Regions from separate parts of the Blautia sp. HCP3S3_C4 genome, predicted to be linked through region 1. Evidence: riboswitches for the same ligand, from Rfam matches in the RefSeq annotation. Region 1 holds a riboswitch; the other holds the start of a gene.

Region 1 (7,686 bases):
ATATTCTTTTTTTCATTCAGCCACTTATATACAGTCTTTTCTTCTACTTTTACTCCCTGAGTAATCTGCTGCACGGATAATCCCATTTCAGCCAATGAAATTGCTGTTTCTTTTTTAGTTTTCATTACTCCTTCTGCCATACCAGCTTCATACTCAGCTTTCCTGAGTTTTCTTTTTTCCTCTTCCTCGTTATATTCAAATATACTCATAGCGACTACCGTTACTGAAAACTTATAAAAAAGTTATAAACTTCTATGTTTCATTCCTACTTCAACGAGTATGCTTTTGATGATATAAATATCTATCTACTCACAAGTTCTTGTACTCTCCATAGGCGTAAATTCCGGACTAACGTATCCGTACATATTTGCATTAACGTTTCAGTGTCAACCTGCAAATTTTTCTCCATAAGTCTTGAGATTTATAGATGCCTGGAAATCTCTGTCAATCATATTCCCACACGCACATCTATAAACTCTGTCAGATAACTTCAGATCTTTTTTGATGTTTCCACAACAGCTGCAAAGCTTTGATGATGGATAAAACCGATCAGCCACAATAAGCTGGATCCCTTTATCGCTGCACTTATATTCAAGCTGTTTTCTAAACCGGAAAAACCCCTGTGCCTGAACTGCTTTGGATAAATGTCTGTTTTTCATCATTCCGCTGACATTCAGATCTTCAATACATATAAATCTTGGTTTTCGATCTACGATCTCCGATATGGTCTGATTTAAATAATTTTTACGGATATTTGTTAATCTGTGATTTCGTTTTAATAAAAGTTTTTCCTTTTTGATTACATTATTTGTTTTACAGTAACTTTCTCCTTTTTTATTTTTCTCGTAAGAACGAGAGATACTACGCTGTAATCTGCGTTTCTGTTTTTCTAATTTCTTTATTTTCTGACTCTTATTGATGTTCTTATACTTAGTTCCATCAGAACAGATCGCCAGATCTTTGATTCCCAAGTCTATGCCGACTCCGTCATCATTAAGTGTTTCCCTGCAGTCAGGAAATTCTACACATACGCTGATCCACCAGTTCAATCCGTCAAAGGATATTCGCGGATTCATATATTTAGCATCTGTCGGAATCCTTCCATGTTCTGCAAGTCTTACCCAATTCATTTTTTGCTTATTTGCCTTCCTGCTGGAGGAAAAGCCTTCAAATTTAACGTGGGTATTACTGAATCGTATCTTAACGTTGTCCTGATAGAACTTCGGCATTGATCTCTTTTTTGACTTGAATCTTGGAAATTTCTGCAAACCTTTGAAAAAATTCTTATAAGCAGTACAGGCATCTTTGATCGCCTGTTTGGTTACATTATTTGAAATACTCAGTAACCATGCATATTCATCAGAATGTCTAAGCTTTGTAAATTCTTTTCTGAGTTCTGCATCTGAAATGAATTTTTCACCTTTTTCATAGTTTTCTATTTCCCTGGCCAAAGCCCAGTTATAAGCAAATCTTGAAGCACCTGCGTACTGAAACATCTTAGTTTTCTGTACATTATTTGGTATCAACATTACTTTTATGGCTTTTACCATCTGTTTCCTCCTGTATCAGTTCACGGATAAGTTTCTTAGCTTTATCCGCTCGTTTTCCTTGTAATTTACAACTGAATACTGTGATTATCTGAACCAGATCCTCAACAAGTTCCTGCTGTTCGGATTTTTCAGTATTATCAATAATCTCAATCTCACAATTATAAAGTGAAGCGATATATTCTATCAGCTCAAAACCAAATCGTAATAGCCGATCTTTATATAAAACAACAACCTTTTCAACCTGATTTTGAGATATTCGCCTGATCAATTCCTGAAGTCCTTTTTTCTTATAATTAATCCCGGAACCGATATCACTTATTACCTCAAATGGCTGTCCTTTTGCCAAAAGATATGTCTTAACATTATCAATCTGTCTTTCCATATCATCTTTCTGTTTATGGCTTGAAACGCGACAATATCCAATTGTAATGCGGTTTTTAGGCTTTACATTTATTACCTGGTTGAGTTACTCATCAGAATAATATCTATAGCCACTTACTGTAGTATGATGCGGATGAAGTTTTCCATTGGCATCCCCATTTCGTAATGTCTGGGCAGATACGCCTATAATTTTTGAAAATTCATGTATAGAATAATATTTACTCAAAGTATCAACTCCTTTCAATAATATTCCACCCTAATATCTTATAAAACTCAACATGTTCTTATATAATTTTATAATTTATATTTAGTTGCTAATAACCCTTCAATCGGTTTCTTTTCACAGTAATTTTTTTGTTCTTTCTTTTTGCCATTGGCAATACCTCCTGTTTTCCGCAGGAGTCAAAGAACATTTTGTGCTATTCTTATCACTTCTCAGCTCCTGCTTTTCATAATTAACTGGAATTAAAAGCATGGATTTCTGAATTGAGATTAGAATAATCAGACGGCAAAAATGCCTTGAAATATAAGAGAAATATGCTTTATACTTATGTTAGCATTACTTACTCTTATTTTCAAGGCATTTTATATTCTTTTTATTTTATAAATTGTATAGAAACTTTTTTATTCTTTATGTGTTCCTCTGATCACTTTGATTCCACGTTCTTCTATCATATTGCAGATCTGTGTCATCCTTGGACATTCATGCTTTCCATCCGGAAGACGACAGACACCTACGTGGATGGCACTGATCTTTTCGCTGACCAGTCTGTCTATCTTTTCCAGGATTCCTTTGTCTTCTATGGGGTCTGTCGGGTTGGCGTCTTTGCATCCATTGCAGGTCATCATTGCTGCCAGACAGGTATCTTCCGGATAATCCTGAAAGAAATCAGTTCTGTTCTGAAATGCTGCCAGGCATCCGACTCTGGCGCATACATTATTAGAATGAATACACGTTAAAATTCCTATCTTATTCATCTTTTTCCTCCATATACAACAGGCCAGAGTCAAAATTTTTTCTGACTCTGGCCTGTCAATTCTCATATTATAAAAATAAAATATGCATCTTCCCGCGGCTGTCATTTACCACTTCCGAATCTACCTGGTAAATCCTTTTGATCAGCTCCTGAGTGAGTACTTCCTGTGGAGTTCCATATCCTTCCAGCACACCATCTTTCAATACATAAATCTTATCACAGTATGCCGCCGCAATATTCAGGTCATGGATAGCTGATATTACAGTTACGTTAAGTTTCTTTACCAGTTCCATCAGCATGATCTGATGTGTGATATCCAGATGGTTAGTCGGCTCATCAAGGATCAGTGCAGGTGTCTGCTGTGCAAGTGCTCTTGCCAGAATAACCCTCTGCTGCTCTCCACCTGACAGCGTAGAAAATGTGCGATCCGCAAATGCATCCATCTGTACCGTTTTCAGTGCTTCTTCAACAATCCGGTAATCTTTTGCATTATCCCGTTCCAATGCTTTCTTATGAGGTGCACGTCCCATCAACACGACTTCCCGTACGGTAAAATCAAAGTTGTAGTAATTGTGCTGTGCCACAACTGCCATTTTTCTGGCGGAGCTTTTTACGCTCATGGAATGGAGTTCTTCGCCGTCCAAATAAACGGCACCTGCATCTGGCTTCAGGATACGGTAGATGCATTTTAATAATGTAGATTTTCCGCTTCCGTTTGGTCCGATGATCCCTACCAGTTCCTTATCCTTTGACTCTATGGAAATTCCCTTCAGTATCTGTCTGGCGTGAAATCCAACCTGAATATCTTCTGTAGTGATTTTCATTACTTACTACCTCCAAATCCATAGGATTTCCGCACAAGCAGATAAATAAAGCATGGAGCACCGATAATGGATACCAGCACACCGATCGGCATCTCAGAATTCTTCAGGATCACACGACATGCCACATCACACCAGATCAGGAATGATGCACCAAGCAGTGCACTTAATGGCAGTAATCTTCTGTGGTCTGTTCCAAACAGGATTCTGATCACATGAGGGATCACAAGTCCTACAAAGCCGATCACACCCGCACAATATACTGCAAACCCAATCATTACAGAAGCAACGATCAGATAAAAAGTTCTCAGCCTGTGCAAATCAGTTCCCAGTGTGATCGATACATCATCTCCTAACAGCATCAGATTCAGATTACGATATTGCGTCCAGAAAATAATTACACAGATCAATGTAACAGGAAGCATTACACCTACTCTGCTCCAGCTTGCGCCTGCAAGGCTTCCCATCGTCCACTTCATTACTTCTGTTGCTGCATTTTTGTCATTGGTGATATAGATAACAAAATTGGAAAAAGCAGAACATACCGCACTGACAGCCATTCCGGCAAGGATCAGTTTGGCAGAAGTAGCTTTTCCGCCCATGTTTGCAATGGCAATTACTGCAAAAGAAGTGACCATTGCACCAATAAATGCAGTAACACCAACTGAGTTTCCACCGAGAAATCCACCAACTCCAAGCATGATCGCCAGTGTTGCACCAAAGGATGCACCGGATGAAATACCAAGTACATACGGATCTGCCAGTGGGTTCTGGACAATCGCCTGCATAACTACGCCACAGACGGAAAGAGCCATTCCAACTGCCAGAGCCAGCAGGACTCTGGGCAGCCGGATCAGCCACACAACATCGTGAACTGCGCCTTCTGCATAGGCGGACAGGCTTTTGATATGAAACAATTTATATGCAATGACACTGTAAACATCTTTCAGTAACAGATCTGCATTTCCAAAAGTGATTGCTGCAAGAATGGAAAAAATCAAAAATGCCGCAAGCCCGATAAGAACTGCCACATACATGGATGTCCTGAGCACACTGCCTTTTTTTGTCTGTGAAACCTGTTCTTTCACTGTTATGTCCTCAATCAGTCAAAATTCACATCCGGATATAATCCTTTTGCGAAAGTTTCAATACCATCCTGTGTACGTGTTGCACTTGCGTACATTTCACTGAGCATGATCGGATAAACACGACCGTTCTTTACAGCGTCAAGGCTCTGAAGTGCTTCGTCATCCTTGATAACGGCAAGCTGGCTTTCTTTTACAGTTTCCGGATCATCACCTGCATATGGCATGTATACAACAAAAATCACATCAGGGTTTGCTGCAATGATATCTTCTTTTCCTGCTGTAGAAGCATCCGGGTTTGCCAGAGTCGCACCCAGTTGTGTTACCATATCTCCACCAAGGCTCTTTGCACCATAGTTTGTGATATCTTCTCCAAGAGGTTCCAGAACCATTACGCTTGGTTTCTCTTCTACATCTGCTGTTGCTGTAAGAGTTTTATCGATCACTGCCTTTGCATCATCTACGATTGCCTGTGCTTTGTCCTGTACATCAAAAATCTTTCCAAGATTTAAGATGTCTGTAAATTCATTTTCCAGAGTTCTGTCTCCGTCAGGGCGTGTGTTTGTGTTGTAATAAGTGTTGCAGCCTTTGTCAATCCAGTCTGTTACATTTCCGAGATTTTTATCAGAAAACAGGGAGCTCCAGGATAAGATCATGTCTGGCTCCAACATCGTTACAGTCTCAAGGGATGGGGTAAATTCATCAAGATAATTTGTTTTTGAAAATGCATCTTTAAGTTCATCCGGAACTTCATTGTCAAGACCTGCAGTAGCTACCAGACGGTCTTCCAGGCCAAGTGCAAGCATGGTTTCAATGCTTCCCTGATATACAGCAAGAACTTTCTCCGGTGCCTTTTCATAGGTTGTTTCGATTTCATTTCCATCATAATCATAGGTTGTGATGGTCAGAGGATATTCTGTCTTTGTACCTTCTGCGTCTGCTGTCTTATCTGCATCTGCTGAATCCTGTGCGTCTGCATCTTCCTGTGTATCAGAGTCTGCATCTGCTGCCGGCTGATTGTCCTCTTTGATTGTCTCAGAGTCTGCTCTCTCTGCTGCAAAAGCTGCCGGAGCTGCGGAAACTGCCATAGCTGCTGCCATCATAATTGCCATGATTCTTGTGGATAAATACCTGTTTTTCATTTGACTTCCTCTCTTTTCGTATATGTTATTTACCTGTTCGTGTAACCGAAAAGATGAGACTTCAGAAAAAGTAAAATAGAAGTGATAAGAATAACGGATACTTTTTACGGAAGCTCCTTCTTTACGCTGTCAGGCAGGTTTCCTGACTCACAGATCACAGAAAGTTCCCATAAAATAAAAACTGATACAACATCCATGCTTCAGCAGTTCATGAATATTGTATCAGAAATATTTCCAGATACTCTCTGACAGCCGGATTCCGCCTTCTCACATATTTATGCAATGACATATTACAATCCCGCTTTTTTTCTGTATACAGTGGCCGCAACCGTTCAGGCATTTCACCTGATTCCCTCTCACATTATCATACACAAAATCTGCGTATGATAATGTTCACTTAACAGCTATTCAATTACGCTGATATAATTTTAGCACACTGCTTTTATAATTACAACCATATTCGAGACACATCAGAATTCTTTCTTCTCCATAAGCCGGACACCAATCCAAAAAGATCCCATATATACAATTACTGTAAATAATACAACTCCGGCCAATACCATTCCCCATTTCAGTCCATTCAGCCATGCACCGACTGCGTCTGCTGAAAGTCCCATTGTTTTTATCAGAATATAAACTACGGCAATTATAATAGCCCACATGACCATTGCAATATAACGTCCTTTTTCTGCTCCAAAATGTATTACAAGCGGGAGCGATACTGACAACATAAGAAGCGCCAGTGGAATGTATATCAGAGTGTCAATAATTTTCTCACTCAGGCACCCCTGAAGCTCTGCCACACCTTTACAGATCACTCCCGTTATTGCTTCAATTCCCCACGCTGCAGCCGTAAGCCCTGCTCCCAGCAGATATTTCTCCGCCACATACTGTTTTCTGGTAACCGGCAAGGTCATAAGAAATGCAAGACCATTATCAAACTCATCATAACTTATAGTCGTAATGGCAAAAATTGCTGTGGCAATCATAAAATATCCTATAGCAAAACTGACGCTCCCGCTTCCTGCCAGATTCAGGATGACTCCCATTACAATAACCAGGATAAAAGACTGTTTCTGCTGTTTCATCAGTTCTATATCCTTTACAAATAATCCCTTCATACCTGTTCCTCCATCATCACTACCAGATCATCAATCTTTCCATTCTCAATTACAACATCCGGATAATTTTCCATATAAAATTGTTTCTGGTTTGTCAGACACCTGTATCCATAAGCTTCTTTCCGAATCTTAATAAGGTATTGCTGATCCAGTTTTTCGTACTCTTCTTCTGAAACTTTAAGAACTGCATAATCTGACAGCAGTACATCTGTATCCTCATGAAGGATAATTTTTCCGGCATGGATCATATAAAAATCGTCACAAAGACTCTCCAGATCTGATGAAATATGTGAACTGATCAGAATAGAACTGCTTTCATTTTCTTCCATATATTCTCTCAGCATGTTCAGCACCTCATCCCTGGCGATCACATCCAGACCAACTGTGGGCTCATCCAGAATCAGCAGTTCTGCCTTATGGCTTAATGCTGCCAGTACTTTAAACTTTGCTTTCATACCAGTGGAAAATTCTTTGATTTTCTTGTCTGTGGGCAGATTGAATCTTCTGCACTGCTGCAGGAATTTCTCTCTGTCAAAATCCGGATATATGCTTTTCATAATATTTGCCACGCCCGCTGCTGTCAGATACATACTGAAGCCTGAATCTGCA
Region 2 (7,686 bases), on a different contig from region 1:
AATACAACTGTATTTCCGCCTGCAAGCATACCCATAGTGTTGCACAGTACTGTCTCACTTGGATTTGTACACGGAGTAATGGCTCCGATCACACCAAAAGGTCCCATCTCAACAAGAGTCAGACCTCTGTCTCCTGTCCATGCAGTAGTTGTAATATCTTCTGTTCCAGGTGTCTTATCAGCAACAAGAATATGTTTCAGGATCTTATCTCCTACATTTCCCATTCCTGTTTCCTCAACACCCATACGTGCCAGAACTTCTGCATTATCTTTGATTTTTTTACGAATACAGGTAATAATTTTCTCTCTCTGATCCATGGACATCTTCTTAACGATCTGCTGAGATTTCTTCGCAGCCTCGATAGCATCATTCATATCTTTGAAGATTCCATGTTTACCGGTCGGAGCGTCTGCAATCTGCATCTTTGCCATTACTTCCTGTACAATTGACTGTACCATGTTCTCATTAATTGGCATGAGACTGTCCTCCTTAATCATTCAAATATTTATTTCATTCCCAGCTGTTCCATTACTCTTTTTGTGATCTCAGCAACTACCTGTGCATCGTTCTGTGCAGGAGTTTCTTCTGTACATCCACAGTCACCGCCAACAAAATCATACTGATATCCAGGGAATTTTTTGAATTCGCCGCCATCATGACATGCTCCGCCACAGTTATGGCAGTTCATACCGCCCTTGTTCTGGCAAAGGTTTGCCGGATGTTTACCAGCCATACCGAATTTACGACGGATTTCATACAGTTTCTTAATATTCTTCTCATCGAATTCCTTCGGGCCACCCAGTAATTTACTCTGATACAGAAGCTGTGCATAGAATTCTACAGATTCCATTTTCATGTAAGCTGCATTCAGGTCTGTGCTCCATGTCAATGCTCCGTGGTTTTCAAGAAGAACTGCATCAAAATATGGAAGATATTTTTCAAGATTGTCCGGAATCTCCATTGTAGAAGGTGTACCATATTCAGCGATCGGAACGCATCCAAGAGCGATAACTGCCTCTGGCATGATCGGCTGTGTAAGCGGAATACCTGCAATTGCAAAAGATGTTGCATATATAGGATGTGCATGTACAACAGATCCTACATCCGGTCTCTTCTCATATACTCTCATATGCATCTTGATCTCGGATGATGGTTTGAATCCCGGATTAGCCTGGATCACATTACCCTGGGCATCAACTTTACAGATAAACTCTGGTGTCATGAAGCCTTTGGAAACACCTGTTGGTGTGCAAAGGAATTCATTGTCATTTAATTTTACGGAGATATTTCCGTCGTTAGCTGCCACCATGTTGCGGTTGTAGATTCTTCTTCCGATGTCACAGATCTGTTTTTTGATTTCAAATTCGTTTACCATGCTCATTTTCCTCCTTAAGGCATTTGGTTCTTTGACGTTTCTTCACTGATCATAACATAATCCGCATAAAAAGTCAAGAGAACAGCGTTGTTTTGTGTTGTTTTTCACATCTTTTCTGTGTTGTTTTTGTTTGTTTTATATTTATGTGGATTCTGGATTCCACATATAATATTTATTTTTATCCTCCGATCTGGCAGTCAAGTGCGCAGACAGCATGTACCGCTTTTTTAAGGGTTTCCATATGCTCTTTTGTCGGAGGTTCGATATCTCCCATGAGATAGGGTCTTCCAAGGCCTTCATATTTATCCTGTCCTAATCTGTGGTAAGGCAGAAGATGTATCTTATCCACTCCGGGAAGAGTTGACGCAAATCTGGCAATCCCCTGAATCTCCTCTACCGTATCATTAAAAGTAGGAATTACCGGCACCCGGATCACCAGGTGAGTCTTACCTGAAACAGCAACCTTTCTGGCATTCTCCATCATCAATTCATTGGATTTCCCGGTAAAGGCTTTATGTTTTTCATGGTTTGTGTGCTTAATATCCATCAGATAGGTATCCAGATAAGGAAGGATCGCTTCTATGGTCTCCCAGGGTGCGCAGGCCATACTCTCAATTGCTGTAGTGATTCCCCGTTCCTTTGCTGCACGGAGCAGATCCCTGGCAAAATCAGGCTGGCACAGGCACTCGCCTCCCGAAAGCGTCATACCGCCCCCCGAACGATAGTAATAAGGCCTGTCCCTTTCCACCTCTTCGATCATCTCTCTGACTGTAGCGTCATAACCAATCACCTTATTTTCTCCCAGAACCTTCATATTCTGAATTCTGTATTCCTGGGATTCCGGGTTACAGCACCATTTGCATCTGAGCACACAGCCCTTCAGAAAAACAATAGTTCTTATTCCAGGTCCGTCATGGATAGAATATCGCTGGACATCAAACACCCTGCCCTTTGTATCCAAACAGTCCATGTTTTCCCCTCTCTGTTAAAATCCCTGCTCTGTACGGCGGATAATATCATCCTGCAGAGATCTGGAAAGTGTTGTAAACAGTGCACTGTAGCCAGCCACACGTACGACCAGATGTTTATACTTCTCAGGATGTTCCTGTGCATCCAGCAGAGTTTGTCTGTCAACTACATTAAACTGCATGTGCATGCCCTTCTGGTCAAAGTAGGAACGGATCAGTGCCACAAATTTCTCAAGTCCCTCCCGTCCTGAAAGAGCAGACGGATGGAATTTCTGATTAAACAAGGTTCCATTGGATACAATAAAATGATCCAGTCTTGCAACAGAAGATGCTGCTGCTGTCGGTCCCTTTACATCCTTGCCTGCTGACGGAGAAACTCCATCTGCCACAGGAGTATGTGCATATCTGCCGTCAGGAGTAGCTCCTGTCTGTCCGCCCAGCGGAACATTTGCAGATACCGGATAAAGTCCTGCCTGGAACTGTCCGCCCCTTGGATTCTTATAATTCTGAAGAGGCTTGGTATATGTATAGGCAACCTCTCTGGCAAAATAGTCAACCTCCGGAATGTCATTTCCGAATTTCGGAACCTCATCGATCATGTCGTGGATTTCTTTGAATCTGGAAAGCTTATCCGGTTCCGGCTTCATGCCGATCAGACTGTTAAGCACTGCAGCCGCTGTAGATGCATCCACATTCCGTCCTGCCGCCTTCATAGCCTTCAGGATCTCTGTTCCAATATCTCCGGCAGACTGGGCATCCAATCCTTTATCGTAGTTCCATATCAGTGCTTCTTTCAGCTCTTTCATGGAAATCTTCTTTTCATCATAAACCAGCTGGCGTACTGCAAAAAGACCATCTGCCATATTTGCGACACCAAAGCCCTGTGGTCCTGTGAAATTATAAACTGCACCGCCTTCCTGAACGGATTTGCCTTTTTTCAGGCAGTCATCCACCATACAGGAAAGGAATGGTAGCGGACATCTCTCCGCATGTGCCACATCAATGGCATTATCCGCATTTACAAGAAGTGAAATACAATATTCCATCTGTTTCTTGTAAGCATCAAAGAATTCCTCAAAGGTGTTCATCTGAGTCACATCGCCGGTAGGAATACCCACCATCTCACCCTTGTCCATACCATTGGAGAAAACAAGCTCCAGCGGACGGCACATATTGAAGAATGCAGCATCATGCCAGCCTTCTGTCTTACCTGCTTTCTGCGGTTCCACACATCCGATAATGTTATAGTCACGGGCATCTGCCAGGGAAAGTCCTCTGTTCTGCAATGCCGGAATGATCACCTCATCATTGTAATATGCCGGCAGTCCGATTCCTGTTCTGGTAAGCTCTGCAGCCTTGATCAGGAATTCATGAGGGGAACCGTTCCACACTCTTACAGAAAGGGAAGGCTGAGGCAGTCTTACATGCATGGAAGCCTGAATGCACATAATAGAAAGATCATTTGTCACATCTTCCCCTTCACTGTTCTGACCACCTGCGATCAGGTTCTGGAAAAGGCTGTAACCTGCAAATCCCTCTGCTGATGCCGCATCACGGCATTTATTCAGATCATTCAGTTTCACCCAGATACAGTCCATCAGTTCCTGTGCGTACTCTCTGGTGAGAGCACCTCTCTCCACATCCTTCTTATAATATGGATACATATACTGATCAAAACGTCCTGGAGAAATAGAGTGGCCACTGGATTCCATTTGTAACAGTTGCTGTATAAACCAGAATGACTGGCAGGCTTCATAAAAGCTGTCTGCACCCTTTCCCGGTACTCTGCTGCAGTTTGCAGCAATCTGAAGCAGTTCCTGTTTTCTGACAGGATCTGTACACTGTGACGCCATTTGCTCTGCAAGCTGTGCATAGCGATGTGCATAATCAATCACTGCCTGGCAGCTGATCAGTACAGCTTCCAGAAAATGAGATTTGCGGGCATAATCACCATCACCTACATTGCATTTTTTCAGTTCTTCCCGGGTTTTCTCCATAATACCCTCGAAACCGATTTCCAGTACCTCCCAGTATTTTACAGTAACATGTCCTACGCCATTATAGAAATAATTTCCAGGTGTAAAGATATTATGTTCGATAGCCTTAATGGCTTCCGGTGCCATATAGGAAGTAGCAAGTTCACTGGTTGTTCTTCCCTTCCAGTATTTATCTGCTTCCAGCAGATCAGCTTTAGTCTGCTCTGCAATATCAAATGGGTCAGCTGTTCTGGTAGCAACTGTGTCCAATTCAGCCTCCAGCCATTCATAGGAAAATTCCGGGAAGGTCTGACATCCTCTGGGAGCAATGGTACTGCTTCCTACAATCAATTCATTATCGCGGATGATAATCGGAATATGATGCAGAATATGTGCAAATGCTTTGGCCCTACGGGTAATGATCGGTTCGCCTTCCGTCTCCTTATAAGATTCCGTCAGAAGCTTCGCTCTGGAAGATTCAATCACCGGCATATGCTCATAAAGAGCATCTACCAGCTTCTGGATTCTCGGAGATTTGGGAATATCTGATGTTTGAAATTTTTCCATGTTTCTCCTTTCTCATGAAAGAGGAGTTTTTATCTTCGCATTGCCATTCCCGGCGCTCAGACAAATTTCTTTCACTTTTTTTCATGTACTCATGTAAAACCATTATACCTCATTCGCCTCATAAGGTCAACAAAAAACAACATATTTCAAACTGTTTCTATGTTGTTTTTTGTTTGAATTGTTTGTAAAATTTAGTTGTTTTTATTCCGAACCCCAATTGACAACCTTTCTTCTTTCTGTCATAATTGTTATATATATTTTTTCAGAATATCTCTGCAAAACAGTCATTAATTTTATTTAAAAGGGGATGATCCTTACGTATCTTGCAGATATCCATACACATTCCATTGCAAGCGGACACGGTACTTCCTGCACAATTTCCGATATGGCAAAAGAAGCCGGACGCAAAGGCATGAAGCTTCTGGGCATCACTGATCACGGTCCCGGTACTCTTGCTTCCGGCACATCTTCTTATTTCCGCGGGTTGCCATTCTGCCCCAGAAAGCGTTTTGGTGTAGAAGTACTTTATGGCGTAGAACTCAATATTCTGGACATTCAGGGACATGTAGATCTAAGTGATGAGCTGTTGTCTAATCTGGACTACGCTATCATAAGTATGCATGGCCAGAACTACAGATCCGGAACTGTCAAAGAGAATACTCTTGCATACCAGAATGCAATGAAGTATCCTGCCGTAAAGGTTCTGGGCCATTGTGATAACCCGGCTTTTCCGGTGGATTACGATGCACTGGCTTATACAGCCAGCAGAGAAAATGTAATTTTTGAAATCAACGAAGTCTCACTGACTCCCGGCGGATACCGCGGTGACACCAGGGCAAATAACGCAGAAATCCTTCGTTGCTGCCTTAAATATCAGCTTCCCATTGTTTTATCCAGCGACAGCCATGGAAAAGAGCATGTAGGAGATTTTACCTATGCAGCAGAGTTCGTTCACCAAACCGGCTTTCCCGAATCATTGATTCTGAACAATCAGATTCCCAGACTGAAGGTATTTCTTCAAACCCGTTAGTTGTTTCCAATATGTGTTCATACCATTTCTTATGCAGGTATACAAAAAAAGATCATCAACAGATATTTCTCATATAAATATCCATTGATGATCTTTTTTATTTTCACCGGTCAGCCAGCCTTACTGCTGATCTGCACGCATTTTCTTCATCAGCTCAGCCAGTTCCTGATATTTCCCGGTCACATATCCATAGTTCTTTCTCTTATGAGGAAGCTGACAGTTGGTACAGTCCTTCAGCCCACTGTCTGTATATCGAAAATTCCCACCGCATTGATCCCCCAGTGCATATAAAGGGCAATAACAAAACAAACAGTTAAAATCCTCAGGATCTGCTCCCTTATGGCAGGGAAAAAACTCACATTTTTTATGACTGAAAAAAGAATACTCTTTATCTTCCCAATATGGTTTTTCCATATCTTATTCCCTTCTTCCAAATAGGCAGACAACAGATCAATCTATGATTTTCTCCATAATAAAGAGGGAGCGATGCTACTCCGGGGTAGAAGATTAATCCGTTCATGAGTGCGCGGAGGGAACGAATATTTCCGAAGTAGTATCGCCTGCCATTTAATCATGTATAATTCATAAAGAACAGGCGCATTCCATAAAAAATGTCTGCCTTCGAAAAAGCAGACAACGCTCCGAAGCTGCGGATTCAACGGAGTTGGTTGTTACACTTTACACGGAAGTTTAACCTCGCCATACTAAGCAGGTTTCCTGGCTCCAGGCTCATCGCTCCTCTCTCCTTCTCATGCTATGGCACAATGGATCTGCGAGATTTGCTCCTCTGTTACAGTGACCGGATCGCTCAGGTTTCTCACCTGATTCCCTCTCTCTGTACTGTATAAATAACAGTATCAGCACTTAATATGTTCTATATGGAATTATACTGTCCTTATAATAGCATCACTGTTAGAGAATGTCAACTATTTGTCAAAGTTTTTCAGAAACTTTTTTATATACTTTTTAAAAATTTTTTCAAATAAAAAACCAGGCAACAACACATATGGACGTCACCCGGTCTTTCCTCATTATTTTTTATCGGATATAATCTTTTGCAGATTATACAAGTCTTCTTACTGATACAATTGTTCTGTATGCAGCGTTGTCGCTGATCTTAATGCCGTCTACAGAGTTGGATGCATGTACAATACGTCCATTTCCCATATAAATTGCCACATGGCCGCCATAACAGATCAGATCACCTGGCTGCGCATCTGCGTAAGATACTTCTGTTCCACAATTCTGCTGTTCATAAGAAGTTCTCGGAAGGCTTACTCCAAAGTTGGCATATACACTCTGTACAAATCCAGAACAGTCTGCACCACTTGTAAGACTTGTTCCTCCCCATACATATGGATTTCCCACAAACTGTGTAGCATAATCCACTACAGAAGAGCCTGAGCCTGAACCAGAAGAAGAATTGTCAGAATCAGAAGACTGTTCTTCTTCATAATCTTCCTTTGATACTGTATTGTCAGAATCAATAACATTGCCATACTCATCATATTCCACATCCTCACCGGACTGTGCATTATCAATGACATTGCCATCTTCATCATATTCTACATCGTCTGATCCCTCATAGTTATCTTCGTCTGTATCCTCATCTGTATTTTCAACCGGATTTCCATCCTCATCATACTCTACATCTTCTGAGTTTGCAGCTTCCTCTGCTGCAGCAGCTTCTTCTGCCGCCTGTCTTGCAGCTTCTTCCTCTGCCTGACGTCTGGCCTCTTCCTCTGCCGCAATACGCTCTGCTTCCAACTG

Evidence for each region. A riboswitch is a leader RNA that binds a small molecule or an ion and turns the genes downstream of it on or off. The one in region 1 is predicted to bind cobalamin.
Region 2: another riboswitch for cobalamin. It lies ahead of ACTNC6_RS01140 (cysteine-rich small domain-containing protein); the one in region 1 lies ahead of ACTNC6_RS08085 (ABC transporter substrate-binding protein).

What each region holds. Positions count from the first base shown of each region.
Region 1 covers NZ_JBQHWF010000007.1:39,397-47,082, forward strand. The annotation lists gene ACTNC6_RS08055 (hypothetical protein) at 1-209, opposite strand, end outside; gene ACTNC6_RS08060 (RNA-guided endonuclease InsQ/TnpB family protein) at 387-1,550, opposite strand; partial or broken gene ACTNC6_RS08065 (IS607 family transposase) at 1,513-2,157, opposite strand; gene ACTNC6_RS08070 (CGGC domain-containing protein) at 2,556-2,909, opposite strand; gene ACTNC6_RS08075 (ABC transporter ATP-binding protein) at 2,977-3,732, opposite strand; gene ACTNC6_RS08080 (FecCD family ABC transporter permease) at 3,732-4,817, opposite strand; gene ACTNC6_RS08085 (ABC transporter substrate-binding protein) at 4,832-5,956, opposite strand; cobalamin riboswitch at 6,072-6,348, opposite strand; gene ACTNC6_RS08090 (ABC-2 transporter permease) at 6,427-7,077, opposite strand; gene ACTNC6_RS08095 (ABC transporter ATP-binding protein) at 7,074-7,686, opposite strand, start outside.
Region 2 covers NZ_JBQHWF010000001.1:241,595-249,280, reverse strand. The annotation lists gene ACTNC6_RS01165 (aldehyde dehydrogenase family protein) at 1-476, opposite strand, end outside; gene ACTNC6_RS01160 (class II aldolase/adducin family protein) at 506-1,375, opposite strand; gene ACTNC6_RS01155 (glycyl-radical enzyme activating protein) at 1,554-2,345, opposite strand; gene ACTNC6_RS01150 (glycyl radical protein) at 2,361-4,886, opposite strand; gene ACTNC6_RS01145 (phosphatase) at 5,194-5,916, shown strand; gene ACTNC6_RS01140 (cysteine-rich small domain-containing protein) at 6,037-6,330, opposite strand; cobalamin riboswitch at 6,607-6,799, opposite strand; gene ACTNC6_RS01135 (C40 family peptidase) at 6,979-7,686, opposite strand, start outside.